DNA from 3 places in the Streptomyces sp. NBC_00341 genome. Region 3 is predicted to be linked to each of the others. Evidence: riboswitches for the same ligand, from Rfam matches in the RefSeq annotation. Region 3 holds a riboswitch; each other region holds the start of a gene.

Region 1 (2,190 bases), 1.4 Mb from region 3:
CTGGGCGCCGAGCAGCGTGCCGTACGAGCTCCCGTAGAAGGTCAGTTTCCGCTCGCCGAGGGCGGCCCGCAGCGCGTCCAGGTCACGGACCGTCTGCCCGGTGTCGAGGTGCTCGAACACCGGGCCGGTACGGGCCCGGCAGTCGGCGCGGAGCCGCCTGTTGTACGCCAGGGTGGCGTCGAAGTCGGCCTGGCTCCTCAGCTCCGGTGACGGCCGTTCGGCGAGCAGGTCACCGGAGCAGGTCACCGGGTTGCTGCCGCCCACGCCGCGCGGGTCGAAGCTGACGATGTCGAACCTGCGGCGGACCTCGGGGCTGAACCGGTTGATCCCGCTCACCACCCTCTCCACACCCGAGTCGCCCGGCCCGCCGGGGCCGAACACCATCGAGCCGACGCGTGCCCCGGGTTCGGTGGCCTTGCGGCGGGCCACGGCCAGGTCGAGTCTCGGCCCGTCGGGGCGGTCCCAGTCGACCGGCACCGAAAGCGTGGCGCACTCGGCTCCCGGTTTCGCCGGGGCGGCACACGGTGCCCACCGCAGGGCCGCCGTCGCGGGCGGCGACGCGTGGACCGCGGGAGCGGCGGCGAGGCCGGCGACGGCGGTCGTGGCAGCGGCCACGGCCGTGGCCGTGCCCCGTGCGGCGACGAGCCGCAGCGCAGATCTGTCCCTGAACGGCATGGATCCTCCTTGCGAGGAGAGCGGTTGTGTCAGGCGTGCGGACCCGGCCGGGGCACCCGCCGTCACGTTAGGTGCGCCGTCGCCCGTGTGGTGCCCGCATCAGGGGCTTCTCCGGGTCGGGTCAGGGACCGCTCGGGGACCGTTCAGGGGGATCGGGGGCGATCGGGGCGCGGGGGCCCAGATAAGGAGGGGTCCGTGCCGTACCCGTAAGCTGCTCACGCCCCGCGGGGGAAGTCCGGTCGAATTCCGGCGCTGACCCGCAACGGTAGGCGGAGCCGTCCTGATGGCTCCGCGAGCCCGATTACCCGCGGCGGTGAAAGCTCCTGTCAATTCGCCGTGGACTGCGAGAGGTGCTGCACAGGGCGCCTCGCGTCCGGGCCGCTCCTTCGATCGTGCAGACGCACGGCCTGAGGTGAAAGCGATCCGAACGTGGTCACTCCCCTCGAACGCATACCAGCCCCGCCCTCGCGCGCGGCGCGCGCCGGTGGCGGGCCCGCCCCTCCCCGGCGCGTTCCCCTGCCCCTGCTGGTGATCACGCTGTGTGCCCTGCTGCCGCTCTCCCTGGTCTGCGGCGCCGGAATCGGTGCCTCCGGGATTTCCTGGGGAGAGGTGTCGCGCTACCTGTGGGCCGGCCTGACGGGACAGCGGATCGCTCCCGGCGAAGTTGCCGGGTACACCATCGTGTGGGAGCTGCGCTTTCCACGAGCCTTGCTGGCCGCGGTCGTCGGAGCCGGACTGTCCGCGATCGGCGTCGCGGTGCAGGCCATGGTCCGCAACGCCCTCGCCGACCCGTTCGTCCTCGGCATCTCCTCCGGCGCGGCCGTCGGTGCCAACGCCGTGCTCATCTTCGGGGTCTTCGGCGCATTCGGCGTCTGGGCGCTGTCCACGGCAGCCTTCCTCGCCGCACTCCTCGCGATGATGCTCGTGTACGCGGTCGCCCGCACCGCGCGCGGACTGACCCCGCTGCGCCTGGTCCTGACGGGCACGGCGATGTACTACGGCTTCTCGGCCATCACGACGTTCATGGTGTTCGCCGCGGAGCGGGGCGAGGCCGCCCGCTCCGCGATGATGTGGATGCTGGGCAGCCTCGGGGGCGCCACCTGGTCCTCCGTACCGATCGCCGCGGGCGCCACGATCGGCGGCCTCGCCCACCTCTGGTGGTCGGCGCGCCGGCTCAATGCCCTGGCGATGGGTGACGAGACCGCCGCCGCGCTGGGAGTGGACGCCGGGAGACTGCGCAAGGAGCTGTTCCTGGTCTCCGCCGCGGTCACCGGGGCACTGGTGGCGGTGAGCGGCGCGATCGGCTTCGTCGGGCTCATGGTCCCGCACGCCGCGCGCATGCTGGTCGGCGCGGATCACCGCCGTCTGCTGGCCGTCGCACCGCTCGCGGGCGCCGTCCTGCTGATCTGGGTGGACATCCTCTCGCGGGTGCTGCTCGCCCCGGCCGAACTGCCGCTCGGCGTACTGACCGCGATGATCGGCGTACCGTGCTTCATCCTGCTCATGCGCCGCCGC
Region 2 (2,190 bases), 5.4 Mb from region 3:
CGTGCAGAAGGGAGCAGGACGCGGCCACGTCGACCCGGTCGGCGAGGCCGAGGAGGGTGGCGAGGGTCGAGAGGGACCTCTCGTAGTCGTTGATCCAGATGTTGCGGCCGTTGACGACACCCGCGACGAGGCGCTTGCCGGGAAGCCCGCCGACGGCGGCGAGGTCTTCGAGGTTGGCGGCGGCGGCATCGGTGAAGTCCAGTGCCAGACCCTCGACCGGGGCCTTCGCCAGGACGGGGAGTGCCTCGCCGAGCCGCCCGAAGTAGGAGGCGACGAGGAGCCTGGGCCGGTCGGTGAGGCCGCCGAGGTCGCGGTAGGCGCGGGCGGCGGCGTTCAGCTCGGCCGGGGTGCGGTCCTGGACCAGGGCGGGTTCGTCGATCTGCACCCACTCCGCGCCGGCGGCGCGCAGATCGGCGAGCACCTCCGCGTACACCGGCAGCAGCCGGTCCAGCAGGGTGAGCGGCTCGAAGCCGGCCGCCACCCCGGGGGCGGGCTTGGCCAGCAGAAGGTAGGTGACCGGGCCGACGAGCACCGGCCGGGCGCTGTGCCCGAGCGCGACGGCCTCCCTGAGCTCGGTGACCTGCTTGGTGGAGTCGGCGCTGAAGACGGTGTCCGGACCGAGTTCGGGGACGAGGTAGTGGTAGTTGGTGTCGAACCACTTGGTCATCTCCAGCGGCGCCACGTCCTGGGTGCCGCGAGCCATCGCGAAGTACCCGTCGAGCGCGTCGGCGGCGACGGCCGCACGGTGCCGCTGCGGGACCGCGCCGACCATGACGCTGGTGTCCAGGACGTGGTCGTAGTACGAGAAGTCACCGGTCGGGACCTCATGGACGCCGGCGTCCGCCAACTGCTTCCAGCTGGACCGGCGCAGTTCTGCCGCCGTCTCCCGCAGGGCGCCGGCGGTGACGCGGCCCTTCCAGTACCCCTCGACGGCCTTCTTCAGTTCCCGGTTCGGGCCCTGGCGGGGGTAGCCGTAGACGGTGGCTCGTGCTGCCGCGGCTGCGGGCTTGGGTGTCACGGAAATCTCCTTCGCGAGATGACTCCTGAACATCCCGGAGACGGGACACGGACGCGAAGGGATGACGAACCGGACGGATATCGCACACGCCTCGGCGCGGATTCTCCGTCTGGATACGTACGCCGACCCGCCCACGAGGTCACCGGGATATCCGCGTCCGAGGGTTCGGGTGCGGGCAACGGGCAGGTCTTCGGACTCGTGGGCTCGTCTGCCGGGGGCAGACTCCTACTGGCCGTCGCTTCCCGGATCCGAACGGATCCAGTGCGTATGACGGCGGTCGTTCCCACTTACCGCTGCGGGGCAGTCCCGGATTCACACCGGGTTCCCTCTTGCGACGCGTCTGTCTGGCGGACAGGGCGAACCAGCTGCACCGGCCAGCCTAGAGGGTGGACCGCCCCTGCGGCACCGCTGTTCACCATCCGGGATGTGGAAGGGGGCGAAGACCTTGCTGCGAGGTGGCGTGTTTCGCCTCCGGGGCCTGCCGGTCCTCAGGCTGGTCCGTTGGCTCTGCTGTGGTCGCACGGAATGCGAGATAGCTGGGCCATTGGCCCATAGGGATGGGTCCAAGTTGAACCATTAGCCCCCCAGGTGTTGAGATGTGGCTGTCAATGGCGCTGCGGGTCCCTCGGGGATCTCTGTGGCGCCTTTCTCATGTCTGCGCTGGTGCCATGCGCGAAAGGGGCGAGGCGACTTGCTGAAGAGGGCGTTCGTCGCACACGATCCCGGACGGATCCGGCTGCGGTTCGCGTCCCGGGCCGTGCTCGGCATCGGGCTCGCCGTCGCGCTGTGCGGGGCGGTCGGACACTCTCTGGTGGCGGCCATCACGGGAGGCCTGGCCGCGCTGCTCGCCCTGTTCACGGTGACCGACCCGACCGTGCGCGGGCAGGCGACGACGACCGCGCTGCTCCCCGTCGTCGGCCTCCCGGTGCTCACGCTCGCCGCCGTGCTGCACGATGTGCCCGTCGCCCGCGACCTGGCGTTCCTCGCCGTCGTGGGGGCGGGGGTGTACGCGCGGCGGTGGGGGCCGCGCGGGCACTCGCTGGGCGTATTCGCCTTCATGGCCTACTTCTCCGCCCAGTTCCTGCACACCGTGCCCGGCCGGCTGCCCGAGTTGTACGCGGCCGTGCTGCTGTCGCTCGTCGCGTCATCGCTGGTGCGGTTCGGGGTGTGGT
Region 3 (2,190 bases):
GGCATCGGCGAGATCGGCTACATCGGCCTGACGGCGTTCGTGCTGAACATCGTGGTGACCGTCGTCCTCACCTTCGTCCTGAACGCACTGAAGGCCCCTGCCGGGCTCGACGAGACCTCTCCCGGCGACTACACCGCGGACGCGGGCGACCCGGGCGTGAAGACGGAGCTCCCGCCGGCCACGGCCGGGGCCCCTGGCGGTCACTGACCGAGGTGAACGGGGAGCCGCACCCCGCCTGCGAGGGGGTGCGGCTCCCCGTTCGCGCGTCCGGGCGGAAAACCCCGTGCCACCGCCGCCCGGGGGTGCGGCAGACTCCCCTGCATGGACATAACCATCAGGCCGGTCGAGCCCGCCGAGTACGCCGCCCTCGGCGAGATCACCGCCGAGGCCTATCTCGGGGACGGGCTGCTGGACTTCGGCGCCGACGATCCGTACCTGGTACAGCTGCGCGACGTCCCCCGGCGGGCCGAGGAGGCCGAGGTGCTCGTCGCGGCGGACGCCCGGGGCCGCGTCCTCGGCGGGGTCACCTACGCGCCGCCGGGCAACCGCTGGGCCGATATCGCGGCGCCGGACGAGGCCGAGTTCCGGATGCTCGCGGTCTCCCGCGAGGCCCGCGGGGCCGGGGCGGGCGAGGCGCTCGTCCGGGCCTGCGTCGACCGCGCACGGGCCACCGCGGGGGTCACCGGGATCGTCCTGTCGACGCAGCCGGCCATGCGCGGGGCCCATAGGATCTACGGGCGCCTCGGCTTCGTCCGGACCCCGGAAAGGGACTGGTATCCGATCGAGGGACTCTCGCTCCTGACGTACCGCCTGGAGTTCCCGGCGGACTCCTGATCGGCCTCTCCTGACGGCCAGGCGACACGACACGGACGGTCTCCTGATCGGTCACGCGACACAACATGTGGGGGCTGCCTCATCCGGCGGCCCCCACATGTATGCTCGTGCTCGCTGTCGCCGCAGGGAAATCCGGTGCGAATCCGGAACTGTCCCGCAACGGTGTATTCGGTGTGCTTTTGTGCACCCCCGAGTCCGAGGACCTGCCGACAGCGCGTCCGGCTCGACCGAACCGGATGCCCAGACGTCCGGGCCTCGTGGATGGGCCGGTGGACGCCGCACGGAGTGCTGCCCCGACGGGGCCCCGCTCCGCCCGGCTGCCCCGCTCCCCCCCGGCCCAGAGCCGAGCGAGGGAGAGCACCACGTGACCATCGCGCCAGCCGATCCGGTTTCAGCGGCCGAATCAACGGGAACCACGAGCGACGGACCGGGCACCGCACTGCTGCGGACCCTCACCGCGCTCACCGCGGATCTGCCCGACACCGACCCCGGACGCGTCGCCGCCGCCGCGCTGCGCGGCCGCAACGCCCGGTCGGACGAGGCCGAGCTGCGCTCGCTGGCCACAGAGGCGGCCGCGGGCCTGATCTCCGAGGACCCCGCCTACTCCCGGCTCGCCGCCCGGCTGCTCACCCGCTCCATCGCGGACGAGGCCGCCGGGCAGGGCGCGACGTCCTTCTCCTCCTCGGTCGCCGTCGGACACCACGAGGGCCTGATCGCGGACCGCACCGCCGAGTTCGTGACGCTGCACGCCGCCGCCCTCGACGCCCTGGTGGGACAGGCGCTCGCCGACGGGGATGACGACCGCTTCGGCTACTTCGGACTGCGCACCCTGCACAGCCGCTACCTGCTGCGCCACCCGATCACCCGCCAGGTCGTCGAGACCCCGCAGCACTTCATGCTGCGGGTGGCCGCCGGGCTCGCGGAGGACAACTCAGAGCGCGCGCTGGACGAGGTCGCGGCCCTGTACCGGCTGATGAGCCGGCTGGACTACCTGCCCTCCTCCCCCACGCTCTTCAACTCCGGCACCCGGCACCCGCAGATGTCCTCCTGCTACCTGCTGGACTCGCCGCTGGACGAGCTGGACTCGATCTACGACCGCTACCACCAGGTGGCGCGCCTCTCCAAGCACGCGGGCGGCATCGGCCTCTCGTACTCCCGCATCCGGGCCCGCGGTTCGCTGATCCGGGGCACCAACGGGCACTCCAACGGCATCGTGCCGTTCCTGAAGACGCTCGACGCCTCCGTCGCGGCGGTCAACCAGGGCGGCCGGCGCAAGGGCGCCGCCGCCGTCTACCTGGAGACCTGGCACGCGGACATCGAGGAGTTCCTCGAACTGCGCGACAACACCGGTGAGGA

Evidence for each region. A riboswitch is a leader RNA that binds a small molecule or an ion and turns the genes downstream of it on or off. The one in region 3 is predicted to bind cobalamin.
Region 1: linked by a shared signal. The riboswitch ahead of OG892_RS33250 (iron ABC transporter permease) and the one ahead of OG892_RS27310 (ribonucleoside-diphosphate reductase subunit alpha) in region 3 are both predicted to bind cobalamin.
Region 2: linked by a shared signal. The riboswitch ahead of metE (5-methyltetrahydropteroyltriglutamate--homocysteine S-methyltransferase) and the one ahead of OG892_RS27310 (ribonucleoside-diphosphate reductase subunit alpha) in region 3 are both predicted to bind cobalamin.

Annotation. Positions count from the first base shown of each region.
Region 1 covers NZ_CP108002.1:7,393,693-7,395,882, forward strand. The annotation lists gene OG892_RS33245 (alpha/beta hydrolase) at 1-675, opposite strand, end outside; cobalamin riboswitch at 857-1,003, shown strand; gene OG892_RS33250 (iron ABC transporter permease) at 1,105-2,190, shown strand, end outside.
Region 2 covers NZ_CP108002.1:672,909-675,098, reverse strand. The annotation lists gene metE (5-methyltetrahydropteroyltriglutamate--homocysteine S-methyltransferase) at 1-1,018, opposite strand, end outside; cobalamin riboswitch at 1,182-1,399, opposite strand; gene OG892_RS03080 (FUSC family protein) at 1,710-2,190, shown strand, end outside.
Region 3 covers NZ_CP108002.1:6,027,467-6,029,656, reverse strand. The annotation lists gene mctP (monocarboxylate uptake permease MctP) at 1-207, shown strand, start outside; gene OG892_RS27315 (GNAT family N-acetyltransferase) at 322-834, shown strand; cobalamin riboswitch at 923-1,060, shown strand; gene OG892_RS27310 (ribonucleoside-diphosphate reductase subunit alpha) at 1,199-2,190, shown strand, end outside.